One region of the Streptomyces sp. NBC_00557 genome, then DNA from elsewhere that is predicted to be linked to it. Evidence: predicted binding sites of a transcription regulator. Region 1 holds the regulator's gene; each other region holds the start of a gene.
The links. Region 1 encodes HrcA, which represses chaperone genes, less so after heat shock. Its sites were predicted from a motif close to TTNGCACTCNGNNNNNCNGAGTGCNAA; they were not measured.
Positions count from the first base shown of each region.

Region 1 (4,469 bases):
CCTCCACGCCCTGCGCGATCACCGCGTCCGCACCGGCCCGCTCCACCGCGCGGGCCTCCTCGGCGGTGGTGGCCGTGACCAGCGTGCAGGTGCCGGCCCGGCGCAGGCTGTCGAACACCTCGGGGCTCGGCACGCCGAAGTGGAAGGAGACCACCGGCACCGGGTTGTCGAGGAGCACGGCGAGCTTGGCGTCGAAGCCGTCGTCCCGGCCGCTGTCCGGGTCGCCCAGCTCGGTCTCGTACCAGGCGGCCTCGCCGGCCAGCTGGTGGGCGTAGACCTCGACCGCACCGGACTCGGCATATTCGGGCTGGGGCATGAACACGTTCACGCCGAAGGGGCGGGCGGTGAGGCTCCGCAGCTGCTTGATCTCCTGGTACATGCCGTCGGCGGTCTTGTACCCGGCGGCGAGAAACCCGAGGCCACCGGCCTCGGAGACGGCGGCGGCGAGTTGCGGGACGGAGACACCGCCCGCCATGGGGGCCTGCACGATCGGGTGCAGGAGGAGATCGGTCAGCGCGGAGGACATGACCGCATGTTGTCACGTCCTGTGAAAGAGTCCGAATCGGGCTTGCGACGGCATGAACCGCTGGCATACGGGGTGCGGAAAACACCCCGTACCCAGCGTCTCAGCGCCTCACCTCAGCGCCCGTTGAACGCATCCTTCAACCGCGAGAACAGCCCCTGCTGCCCGGGCTGGAACTGCCCCTGGGGGCGTTCCTCGCCGCGGAGCTTGGCCAGCTCGCGCAGGAGGCGTTCCTGTTCGGGGTCGAGCTTGGTCGGGGTCTGGACCTCGACGTGGACGATCAGGTCGCCCCGGCCGCCGCCGCGCAGGTGCGTGACACCCCGGTTGTGCAGCGGGATCGACTGGCCGGACTGGGTGCCGGGCCGGATGTCGACCTCCTCCATGCCGTCCAGGGTCTCCAGCGGCACCTTGGTGCCGAGCGCCGCGGCCGTCATCGGGATCGTCACCGTGCAGTGCAGGTCGTCGCCGCGCCGCTGGAAGGTCGGGTGCGGCAGCTCGTGGATCTCGACGTACAGGTCACCGGCGGGACCGCCGCCCGGCCCGACCTCTCCCTCGCCGGCGAGCTGGATCCGCGTGCCGTTGTCGACACCGGCCGGGATCTTCACGGTGAGGGTGCGCCGGGAGCGGACCCGGCCGTCGCCCGCGCACTCGGGGCACGGGGTCGGCACCACGGTGCCGAAGCCCTGGCACTGGGGGCACGGCCGCGAGGTCATGACCTGGCCCAGGAAGGACCGGGTGACCTGCGAGACCTCACCCCGGCCCCGGCACATGTCGCACGTCTGGGCGGACGTGCCCGGCGCCGCGCCCTCGCCGTTGCAGGTGTTGCAGACGACCGCGGTGTCGACCTGGATGTCCTTGGTGGTCCCGAAGGCCGCCTCGTCCAGCTCGACCTCGATCCGGATCATCGCGTCCTGGCCGCGCCGGGTGCGCGAGCGCGGGCCGCGCTGCGACGCCGTGCCGAAGAACGCGTCCATGATGTCGGAGAAGTTGCCGAAGCCGCCGGCCCCGAAGCCGCCCGCGCCGGCGCCGCTCTGCGAGAGCGGGTCGCCGCCGAGGTCGTAGACCTGCTTCTTCTGCGGGTCCGACAGCACCTCGTAAGCGGCGTTGATCTCCTTGAACCGCTCCTGGGTCTTCGGATCCGGGTTGACGTCCGGGTGCAGCTCGCGGGCGAGCCGGCGGAACGCCTTCTTGATCTCATCCTGCGACGCGTCGCGGCGCACGCCGAGAACGGCGTAGTAGTCCGTGGCCACTTACGACTCCGCCAGGATCTGTCCGACGTACCGTGCCACTGCGCGTACCGCTCCCATCGTTCCCGGGTAGTCCATGCGGGTCGGTCCGACCACGCCGAGCTTGGCAACCGCCTCGCCGCCCGAACCGTAGCCCACCGACACCACGGAGGTGGAGTTGAGTCCCTCGTGGGCGTTCTCGTGCCCGATGCGCACCGTCACGCCCGGATCCTTGGCCTCGCCGAGCAGCTTGAGGAGCACGACCTGCTCCTCCAGCGCCTCGAGCACCGGCCGGATCGTGAGAGGAAAGTCATGCGCGAAGCGGGTGAGATTGGCGGTGCCGCCGATCATCAGCCGCTCCTCGTTCTCCTCGACGAGTGTCTCCAGGAGAGTGGAGAGCACCGTCGAGACCGTACCGCGGTCCTCGGCCTCGAAGGCCTCCGGCAGGTCCTCGACCAGCTTCGGCACGTCCGTGAACCGGCGGCCCGCGACCCGGCTGTTCAGCCGCGCGCGCAGGTCGGCGAGGGAGGCCTCGCCGAAGGGCGCCGGGCAGTCGACCATCCGCTGCTCGACCCGCCCGGTGTCCGTGATCAGCACGAGCATCACACGCGCGGGGGCGAGCGAGAGCAGCTCCACGTGCCGGACGGTGGACCGGGTCAGGGACGGGTACTGCACCACGGCGACCTGGCGGGTGAGCTGGGCGAGCAGCCGCACGGTGCGCGCCACGACGTCGTCGAGGTCGACGGCGCCCTCCAGGAAGTTCTGGATCGCCCGCCGCTCGGGCGCGGTCATCGGCTTGACGCCCGCCAGCTTGTCCACGAACAGCCGGTAGCCCTTGTCGGTGGGGATGCGCCCCGCGCTGGTGTGCGGCTGCGCGATGTACCCCTCGTCCTCCAGGGCGGCCATGTCGTTGCGGACCGTCGCCGGGGACACGCCGAGGTTGTGCCGCTCGGTCAGGGCCTTCGACCCGACCGGCTCCTCGGTGCCCACGTAGTCCTGGACGATGGCGCGCAGCACCTGAAGCCTGCGTTCACTCAGCATTCGCGCGCACCTCCAGCATGTGGTCCCCTCGGTTCGCTCGGTCCTGCGTTCGTCCGCCTGGCACTCGTCGCATGCGAGTGCCAGCGTCCCGGGCCCAGTGTACGGCTGTCGGGTACACCCGGGGCAAGGTCGGTGCCCTCACGGCGGCTCGTGCGGATAGCGTCGCGGCATGACGGTGACTTGGGAAGAGCTGGGCTGGGAACGGCTGGCCGCGGGTGTCGGCCGGTGCCGGCTGCCCGGCTGGGACTGCACGGCCGGTCTGGTCCTCGGGGCGGGCACGGCGCTGATGGTGGACGCCGGCTCCAGTCTCGCCGAGGGCGCCCGGCTCCGGGGCCGGGCCGAGCAACTGGCCGGCGGCCGTGTGACCCATCTCGCGCTGACCCACCCCCACTTCGATCACGTCTTCGGGGCGGCGGCCTTCGCGGGAGCGGAGGTGTACGGGGCGGTGGGCCTGGACGCCGTCCTCGCCCACGAACGCGAGGCGCTGCGCCTGGACGCCGTCCGCAACGGACTCGCGGTGGCGGACGCCGACGAGGCGGTGGACGCGCTCGTGCCGCCCGGCCACCCGGTCTCGGGCGAGTGGACCCTGGACCTCGGCGGCGGCCGCCAGGTCCTGCTGGCGAACGTGGGCCCGGGCCACACCGGACACGATCTGGCGGTGCTGGTGCCCGGGGACCGGGAGGTGGTCTTCTGCGGGGACCTGGTCGAGGAGTCCGGCGAACCGCAGGCCGGCCCGGACGCCGTCCCGTCCCGTTGGCCGGACGCCCTCGACCGTCTCCTCGCCCTGGGCGGCGAGGACGCGCTGTACGTGCCCGGTCACGGAGCGGTGGTCGACGCGGGTTTCGTACGGCGCCAACGCGACGAGCTGGCGGCCCGTTTCGGCGTGTCGTAGGTACGGGTCCACCGGTTCTCCTATCGTCATCCGAATGCGCCAGTACTCCGCCGACCTGACCCCTCCCTGGAAGAAGCAGAAGCCCGTACCCGAGGTGCCCGCCGAACCGGGCCTCGTGGTGGAGGAGGCCGGTACCGGTTTCTGCGGGGCGGTGATCGGCTGCGAGGCGGGCACGGTGACGCTGGAGGACCGCTTCGGCAAGCACCGGGTGTTCCCCCTGGAGCCGCGCGGCTTCCTGCTGGAGGGCCGCGTGGTCACGCTGGTGCGGCCGTCGTCCGGCGGCCCCGCACGGCCCGCCCGGACCGCCTCCGGCTCGGTCGCCGTCCCCGGCGCCCGCGCCCGCGTGGCCCGCGCCGGCCGCATCTACGTCGAGGGCCGGCACGACGCCGAGCTGGTCGAGAAGGTCTGGGGCGACGACCTGCGCGTCGAGGGCGTGGTCGTGGAGTACCTGGAGGGCGTGGACGACCTGCCGTCGATCGTGTCGTCCTTCGCGCCGGGTCCGGACGCGCGGCTGGGCGTGCTGGTGGACCACCTGGTGCCGGGGACGAAGGAGTGGCGGATCGCCGAGTCGGTGACCAGCGAGCACGCCCTCGTCGTCGGCCACCCGTACATCGACATCTGGCAGGCGGTGAAGCCGGCCGCGCTGGGCATCGAGGCGTGGCCGACGGTGCCGAAGGGACAGGACTGGAAGACGGGCGTGTGCCGGGCCCTGGGCTGGCCGTCGGAGAACACCGGGGCGGTGTGGCAGGCGATCCTGAAACGGGTGACGTCCTACAAGGACCTGGAG
Region 1 covers NZ_CP107796.1:5,474,103-5,478,571, reverse strand. Annotated here, with positions in the region: gene OG956_RS23905 (nitronate monooxygenase) at 1-526, opposite strand, end outside; gene dnaJ (molecular chaperone DnaJ) at 640-1,773, opposite strand; gene hrcA (heat-inducible transcriptional repressor HrcA) at 1,774-2,790, opposite strand; gene OG956_RS23890 (MBL fold metallo-hydrolase) at 2,960-3,682, shown strand; gene OG956_RS23885 (DUF3097 domain-containing protein) at 3,717-4,469, shown strand, end outside.

Region 2 (4,469 bases), 2.2 Mb from region 1:
CCTCAGCAACTACCTGATCAAGGACGACTACGGGTACTTCCGCAGGATGCAGTCCTACGGCCACACCCTGAACAACCACACCCTGCACCACCCCTACCTGCCGGGTCTGTCCTACGAGCAGCAGAGGACCGAGATCTGCGCCATGCAGGACATCATGGAGCGGCGGTTCGGCAGGCGCCCGACGCTCTTCCGGCCGCCGTACGGCAACTACAACCAGGACACCCTGCGCGCCGCCAAGTCCTGCGGCATCACGTACGCGCCGATCTGGAACGAGGAGGTCTTCGTCGACCACTGGGAGTACCGCGAGGAGGACCAGCGGATCCACCGCGGCGACATCGTCCTCACCCACTTCCGCGGCCGCTCCGACTGGAACGGCACGATGACCGACGACATGCGCCGCTTCCTGAACAAGGTCACGCGCGAGGGCTACGCCGTGGCCCGCCTGGAGGACTACCTGTGAGGCCGGGGGCACGACACGGGAGAACCCGTTCCGGACGGTGCCGCACCGCCCGGCGCGCCCTCGCGCTCCTCGCCTCGGCCCTCCTCCTGGCCGGCTGCGCCCAGTCCGTCGACCCCATCGAGCGGCTCGGCAGGAAGGCCGCCGAGGGGGTACGGCCGCACGGCGCCGCCCCGGACGAGAACTACCGCCGCTGGGGCCTGGCCGAGCCCCTCGCCCGCCCGCCGCGACCCGACGCCCGCGCCCTGCCCCTGCCCCCGGGTACGGCCGGCCGGCCCCTGCCCCGCGTCGTCGACCACATCCCCACCCGCGACCGGGTCGTCTTCCTCACCTACGACGACGGCGCCGACCGGGACCCCCGCTTCGTCGACATGGTCCGGGAACTGGGGCTGCCGGTCAGCATGTTCCTCACCGACAGCATCGCCGGCCCCGGCTACGGCCACTTCGCCCGCCTGCGCCGGCTGGGCGCCGGCATCGAGAACCACACCGTCGACCACCGCGCGCTGGCCGGGCTGCCGTACGCCGGGCAGCGGGCCGAGATCTGCGGCCAGCAGGACCGGCTCGCCGCCCGCCTCGGCGTACGCCCCCGTCTCTTCCGTCCGCCCTACGGCTCGTACGACGCCACCACCCTGCACGCCGCGTCCGGCTGCGGCATCTCGGCGGTCGTCCTGTGGCGCGCCGCGATGACCCCGGCCGACCTCGTCTACTTCCACGGCGAGCACCGGCTGCGCCCCGGCGACATCATCCTGGTCGGCCCCGACGAGACGACGGGCCCGAGCCTGCGCGAGCGCACGGCCCGGCTGCTGCGCCGGGTGCAGCAGCGGGGGCTGACGGTGGGACGGCTGGAGGACTACCTGAACTGATCGGCAGGGGGCGCATCGGCGGCCCGTACCGGGCGGACGGGCGCACCGGCGGCCCGAACCGATGGGACGGGCGCATCGGCGGCTCGAACCCGCTCCGCACGCGGCGCGCCGGCGCACAAAGGAGCCGGGGGAGCACGCGATTCGGCCGACGCGCCGCACGGCATTGGCACTCCGCTTGACCGAGTGCTAATCGCGGTCATAGTCTCGGCTCTGGCACTCCCCCAGGGAGAGTGCCAACAACGCGACGGGCAGGTCCGGCACCCGCGACGACGGATCGACCTGGTCGCCACCTCAGACAGTTAACCCCGTGAGATCTCCGAAGGGGGAGGTCGGATCGTGACGACCACCAGCTCCAAGGTTGCCATCAAGCCGCTCGAGGACCGCATCGTGGTCCAGCCGCTGGATGCGGAGCAGACCACCGCCTCTGGCCTGGTCATCCCGGACACCGCGAAGGAGAAGCCCCAGGAGGGCGCCGTCCTCGCCGTGGGCCCGGGCCGCTTCGAGAACGGCGAGCGCCTTCCGCTCGACGTCAAGGTCGGCGACGTCGTCCTTTACAGCAAGTACGGCGGCACCGAGGTGAAGTACAACGGCGAGGAGTACCTCGTCCTCTCGGCCCGCGACGTGCTCGCGGTCATCGAGAAGTGATCACCTCGAGCACCTTCTGCTCTTGAGCTGCGCCCCTGGCCCCCGCGACCGATAACGAAGCCGGGCGCCCGGGGCGCAGTTGTCTCACCACCCACAGATTTCCGAGAGGGCTCCCGCTGTCATGGCGAAGATCCTGAAGTTCGACGAGGACGCCCGTCGCGCCCTCGAGCGCGGCGTCAACAAGCTGGCCGACACGGTGAAGGTGACGATCGGCCCGAAGGGCCGCAACGTCGTCATCGACAAGAAGTTCGGCGCCCCCACCATCACCAACGACGGTGTCACGATCGCCCGCGAGGTCGAGATCGAGGACCCGTACGAGAACCTCGGCGCGCAGCTGGTGAAGGAGGTGGCGACCAAGACCAACGACATCGCGGGTGACGGCACCACCACCGCCACCGTGCTCGCCCAGGCGCTGGTCCGCGAGGGCCTGAAGAACGTCGCCGCCGGCGCCTCCCCGGCCGCTCTGAAGAAGGGCATCGACGCCGCGGTCAAGGCCGTCTCCGACGAGCTGCTCGCCTCGGCCCGCCCGATCGACGAGAAGTCCGACATCGCCGCCGTCGCCGCGCTGTCCGCCCAGGACCAGCAGGTCGGCGAGCTGATCGCCGAGGCGATGGACAAGGTCGGCAAGGACGGCGTCATCACCGTCGAGGAGTCCAACACCTTCGGTCTGGAGCTCGACTTCACCGAGGGCATGGCCTTCGACAAGGGCTACCTGTCGCCGTACTTCGTGACGGACCAGGAGCGCATGGAGGCCGTCCTCGACGACCCGTACATCCTGATCCACCAGGGCAAGATCTCCGCCATCGCGGACCTGCTGCCGCTGCTGGAGAAGGTCATCCAGGCCGGCTCCTCCAAGCCGCTGCTGATCATCGCCGAGGACGTCGAGGGCGAGGCCCTGTCGACCCTGGTCGTCAACAAGATCCGCGGCACCTTCAACGCCGTCGCGGTGAAGGCCCCCGGCTTCGGCGACCGCCGCAAGGCGATGCTGCAGGACATGGCCGTCCTCACCGGCGCCACCGTCATCTCCGAGGAGGTCGGCCTCAAGCTCGACCAGGTCGGCCTGGACGTGCTGGGCTCCGCCCGCCGCGTGACGGTCACCAAGGACGACACCACGATCGTCGACGGCGCCGGCAAGTCCGAGGACGTGCAGGGCCGCGTCGCGCAGATCAAGGCCGAGATCGAGAACACCGACTCCGACTGGGACCGCGAGAAGCTCCAGGAGCGCCTCGCGAAGCTGGCCGGCGGCGTGTGCGTGATCAAGGTCGGCGCCGCCACCGAGGTGGAGCTGAAGGAGAAGAAGCACCGCCTGGAGGACGCCATCTCCGCGACCCGCGCCGCGGTCGAGGAGGGCATCGTCTCCGGTGGTGGCTCCGCCCTGGTGCACGCCTCCAAGGTCCTCGACGGCAACCTCGGCAAGGCCGGCGACGAGGCCACCGGTGTCTCGGTCGTCCGCAACGCCGTGGTCGAGCCGCTGCGCTGGATCGGCGAGAACGCCGGCCAGGAGGGCTACGTCATCGTCTCCAAGGTCAAGGACCTGGAGAAGGGCCAGGGTTACAACGCCGCCACCGGCGAGTACGGCGACCTGATCAAGGCCGGCGTCATCGACCCGGTCAAGGTCACCCGCTCCGCCCTGGAGAACGCCGCCTCCATCGCCTCCCTGCTGCTCACGACCGAGACCCTGGTCGTCGAGAAGAAGGAAGAGGAGGAGCCGGCCGCCGCGGGCCACGGCCACGGCCACGCCCACTGAGCGACACGCTCCTGAGCCAAGGCCCGGCGCCCCGGAGGGGGAGCCGGGCCTCGGCCCTGCCCGGGCCCACGGGACGAGGCCCGGCTACCGCTCCAACTCGTCCAGCGCGCCCAGCTGTTGCATCAGCCCCAGCTGGTCGTCCTGCCACCACATCTCGGCGATCTTGCCGTCGGCGGTGAACCGGAACAGCGTCATCCCGGTCATGGTGACCTTCCTGCCGGTGGGCGGGATGCCGAGGAAGTCGCCCTTGTGCGTGGCGTTCCAGGTCCACCGCGCGCACACCCGGTCGCCCTGGGCGAGCAGGTCCTCGACCGTGAACGTGAAGTCGAAGCCGCCGCGCCACATCCGGAACTCGCTGCGGGCGTTGTCCAGCCCGATGACGTCCTGCGGGCCGACCGGATCGTGGCTGTGCACGTCCTCGTCCAGCAGGTCGTTGAGCGGCGGCAGTTCGCCGGGGGTCGCGAGCGCCGCGTAGAACCGGCGCACCATGTCCTCGGCGGGCGTCTCCTCCCGTACGACGTCCAGATCGATGAACGTCGGCGTCTCGTCGCACAGGGCGGCCATCTGATGGAAGATCTTGTCGGTCTCCGGGAGGCGGGAGTTCCGCAGCGCCTCCTCGTAGGACGGGAACTCCACCACTTCCACGATGTGCGACGAGTCCGACCGGTCCTTGCCGACCAGCGCGTGCGTCGCCGTCCGCTTCCCCCTGGTCTGCGCGACCCAGTCGTCGATGAGCCGGTTCATCTCGTCCAGCCGG
Region 2 covers NZ_CP107796.1:3,292,031-3,296,499, reverse strand. Annotated here, with positions in the region: gene OG956_RS13820 (polysaccharide deacetylase family protein) at 1-460, shown strand, start outside; gene OG956_RS13815 (polysaccharide deacetylase family protein) at 457-1,320, shown strand; gene groES (co-chaperone GroES) at 1,657-1,965, shown strand; gene groL (chaperonin GroEL) at 2,087-3,712, shown strand; gene OG956_RS13800 (ester cyclase) at 3,797-4,469, opposite strand, start outside.
Region 2: a site for HrcA is predicted at 1,484-1,510, ahead of groES (co-chaperone GroES). Genes of this name have one in related genera too.

Region 3 (4,469 bases), 3.7 Mb from region 1:
CTGGGGATGGCCGGCGGCGTGGAGCATCGGTGCGGCGTGCCGCTCCGGGCGGTCTGCGCCCTCGGCCGGGACGCGGCTGCGGGGCGCGGCGGCGTCGCCGGGCAGGGGCACGGGGCGGCGGGCCACGAGGCGCCCGACCCAGCGCCGGCCGCAGTGTGCGCACGGCGGCGCGCCCTGCGGGGTGTACGGGGAGGGAACCGCCGCGTTGTCGCGGTAGAAGACCTCCCACTCGGCGTCGAGGGCGTCCCGGTAGCGCTGCACGTCGTAGTCGACGCTCCAGCGGTGCCAGCACGAGCCACAGGTGAACTCGACACGTTCGACGGCAAGTTCGGTGATCACGGCACGGCACCTCCTGTCGGGTCGGCGAGTGTGGTCTCCAAGGCGTACGAACAGCCCCTCGGACCCTCTGGCAATCCCTATACCTCCCCGCCCCGGATCTTGACAAGAATCGGCTCAAGTTTTATTTCATGGCTGTAGGCAACCAATGGCGAAACCGCAGCTCGCGGCGGGCGAGGAGGTGGCCGGGATGCAAGCGCGGGATCAGGGAGCGGACCTGTACGCCGTGCTGGGGGTGGAGCCCTCGGCACCGTCCGAGGTGATCACCTCCGCCTTCCGCGCCAGGGTGCGGGAGCTGCGCCCGGACACCCGCGTCGACGCGGTCACCGCCGAACGGTTCGGTGAGGTGCGGGCGGCGTACGAGACGCTCCGCGATCCGGTCCTGCGCGCGGCCTACGACCAGACGCACGAGCACACGGGCGGGCGGGCCGGGCCGGCGCCCGGACGCGGTCCCCGCTCCGCGCGGCCGCCCCGGGCCGCGCGGCGTTACCTCGTGGTGCTCGGGGCCGCTCCCCCCGAGCCGCCCCTGCGCGCCGGTCCCGTCCGGTGGGAACCGCCGCGATGACCCCGTGCGGCACGCAGGGCACACGGACAAGGCGCGCACAGCACCAGGACAAGGAGGGAGAACCAGATGGCGCGCTCGGTCGGTATCGACCTCGGTACGACGAACTCGGTGGTCTCGGTCCTGGAGGGCGGCGAGCCCACCGTGGTCACCAACGCGGAAGGCGCCCGGACGACGCCTTCGGTGGTGGCGTTCGCCAAGAACGGCGAGGTGCTGGTCGGCGAGGTCGCCAAGCGGCAGGCCGTGACGAACGTGGAGCGCACCGCGCGCTCGGTCAAGCGGCACATGGGCGACCACAACTGGCGGTTCCCGGAGCACGGCGACGTCGACGGCAAGCGGTACACCGCGCAGGAGATCTCCGCGCGCGTGCTGCAGAAGCTCAAGCGGGACGCGGAGTCCTACCTGGGCGAGGACGTCACGGACGCGGTGATCACGGTGCCCGCCTACTTCGACGACGCCCAGCGGCAGGCGACCAAGGAGGCCGGTGAGATCGCCGGTCTGAACGTGCTGCGGATCATCAACGAGCCGACCGCGGCGGCGCTGGCGTACGGCCTCGACAAGGAGAACGACCAGACCGTCCTCGTCTTCGACCTGGGCGGCGGCACCTTCGACGTGTCGCTGCTGGAGATGGGCGAGGGCGTCATCGAGGTCAAGGCGACCAACGGCGACACCCACCTCGGCGGCGACGACTGGGACCAGCGGATCGTCGACCACCTGGTGAAGCAGTTCAAGAACCACTACGGCGTGGACCTGTCCCAGGACAAGATGGCCGTGCAGCGGCTGCGCGAGGCCGCCGAGAAGGCGAAGATCGAGCTGTCCAGCTCGTCGGAGACGACGATCAACCTGCCGTACATCACGGCGTCCGCCGAGGGCCCGCTGCACCTGGACGAAAAGCTGACGCGCGCCCAGTTCCAGCAGCTCACGGCGGATCTGCTGGACCGCTGCAAGGCGCCGTTCCACAACGCGATCAAGGACGCCGGGATCAAGGTCTCCGACATCAACCACGTCATCCTGGTGGGCGGCTCGACCCGTATGCCCGCCGTCACCGAGCTGGTGCGGGAACTGACCGGCAAGGACCCGCACAAGGGCGTCAACCCCGACGAGGTCGTGGCCATGGGCGCCAGCCTGCAGGCCGGTGTCCTCAAGGGCGAGGTCAAGGACGTCCTGCTGCTCGACGTCACCCCGCTGTCCCTCGGCATCGAGACCAAGGGCGGCATCATGACCAAGCTGATCGAGCGCAACACCACGATCCCGACCCGCCGTTCGGAGATCTTCACCACCGCCGAGGACAACCAGCCCTCGGTGACCATCCAGGTCTACCAGGGCGAACGGGAGATCGCCGCGTACAACAAGAAGCTCGGCATGTTCGAGCTGACCGGCATCGCGCCCGCCCCGCGCGGAGTGCCGCAGATCGAGGTCGCCTTCGACATCGACGCCAACGGCATCATGCACGTCTCCGCCAAGGACCTGGGCACCGGCAAGGAGCAGAAGATGACCGTCACCGGCGGCTCCGCGCTGCCCCGGGACGACATCGACCGCATGGTCCGCGAGGCCGAGCAGCACGCCGAGGAGGACCGCCGGCGCCGGGAGGCCGCCGAGACCCGCAACCAGGCCGAACAGCTCGTCTACTCCACCGAGAAGCTCATCAGGGACAACCCCGACAAGATCCCGGCGGACGCGAAGAACGAGACCGAGACCGCGCTGGCCGATCTGAAGGAGAAGCTGAAGGACGACAGCGCGGAGACGGCGGCGATCCGGCAGGCGATCGACCGTACGGCGCAGGCCGCGCAGAAGCTCGGTGCGGCCCTGTACGACAGGACGCGGGCCGAGCAGCCGGCGGGTGCGTCCGGGGCGTCGGCCACCGGCGGTACGGCCGGCGACGCGTCCGAGGACGAGGTCGTGGACGCCGAGATCGTCGACGACGACAAGTCCGCGGTCGGCTGAGAACAGGGACGTGGCCGGCCCGCCCGGCCGCCGTACCGTGCGGCGTGGCGCGGGCCGGGTTCCCTTGCCGTCGGGCATCCCGAAGTGCTAAACGAACACTTGGCACTCTCCCCTCGAGAGTGCCAACGGCTGGGTCGGGTGACGTGCTCGTGCGGCCGTGAGCGAGCCTCCGGTCGCGTGGGCGATCGTCGCGGGCGTCACCCCGGTCCGCCGCCGTCGACTCAGGATCATGCGGAGGAGACTCGCACCCGATGAGTGCCAAGATCATCGCTTACGAGGAGGAGGCGCGCCGCGCCCTGGAGCGCGGCATGAACCAGCTCGCGGACGCCGTGAAGGTGACGCTCGGCCCCAAGGGCCGCAACGTGGTCCTGGACAAGAAGTGGGGCGCGCCCACGATCACCAACGACGGTGTCTCCATCGCCAAGGAGATCGAGCTTCAGGACCCGTACGAGAAGATCGGCGCCGAGCTGGTCAAGGAAGTCGCCAAGAAGACGGACGACGTCGCCGGTGACGGTACGACCACGGCGACCGTTCTCGCCCAGGCCCTGGTCAAGGAGGGCCTGCGCAACGTCGCCGCCGGCGCCAACCCGATGGCTCTGAAGCGCGGTATCGAGAAGGCCGTGGAGGCCGTCTGCACGGCCGTGCTGGAGCAGGCCAAGGAGCTGGAGACCAAGGAGGAGATCGCCAGCACCGCCGCGGTGTCCGCGGGCGGCGACCGGCTGATCGGCGAGCTGATCGCCGAGGCCATGGACAAGGTCGGCAAGGAAGGCGTCATCACCGTCGAGGAGTCCAACACCTTCGGTCTGGAGCTGGAGCTCACCGAGGGCATGCGCTTCGACAAGGGCTACATCTCCCCCTACTTCGTCACCGACCCCGAACGCATGGAAGCGGTCCTGGAGGACCCGTACATCCTGCTGGTCGGCTCCAAGATCAGCGCGGTGAAGGACCTGCTGCCGCTGCTGGAGCAGGTGATGAAGGAGAGCAGGCCGCTGCTGATCGTCGCCGAGGACGTGGAGGGCGAGGCGCTGGCGACCCTGGTCGTCAACAAGATCCGCGGCACCTTCAAGTCCGTCGCCGTCAAGGCCCCGGGCTTCGGCGACCGCCGCAAGGCCATGCTCGGCGACATCGCCATCCTCACCGGCGCGACGGTCGTGTCCGAGGAGGTCGGCCTGAAGCTGGAGAGCGCCGACCTGGGCGTCCTGGGCCGGGCCCGCAAGGTGGTCGTCACCAAGGACGAGACCACCATCGTGGAGGGCGCCGGCGACGGCAGCGCGATCGAGGGCCGGGTCAAGCAGATCCGCGCCGAGATCGAGCGCACGGACTCCGACTACGACCGCGAGAAGCTGCAGGAGCGCCTGGCGAAGCTCGCCGGCGGTGTCGCGGTCATCAAGGCGGGCGCCGCCACCGAGGTGGAGCTCAAGGAGCGCAAGCACCGCATCGAGGACGCCGTCCGCAACGCCAAGGCCGCCGTCGAGGAGGGCATCGTCGCCGGTGGCGGCGTGGCCCTGCTCCAGGCGTCGGAGAAGGCGTTCGAGAAGCTGGAGGTGGACGACGAGGAGCGGACCGGTGTGGAGATGGTCCGCCGCGCGCTGACCGCCCCGCTGCAGCAGATCGCCCGCAACGCCGG
Region 3 covers NZ_CP107796.1:1,767,987-1,772,455, forward strand. Annotated here, with positions in the region: gene OG956_RS07110 (hypothetical protein) at 1-339, opposite strand, end outside; gene OG956_RS07115 (J domain-containing protein) at 485-901, shown strand; gene dnaK (molecular chaperone DnaK) at 968-2,842, shown strand; gene groL (chaperonin GroEL) at 3,094-4,469, shown strand, end outside.
Region 3: a site for HrcA is predicted at 2,942-2,968, ahead of groL (chaperonin GroEL). Genes of this name have one in related genera too.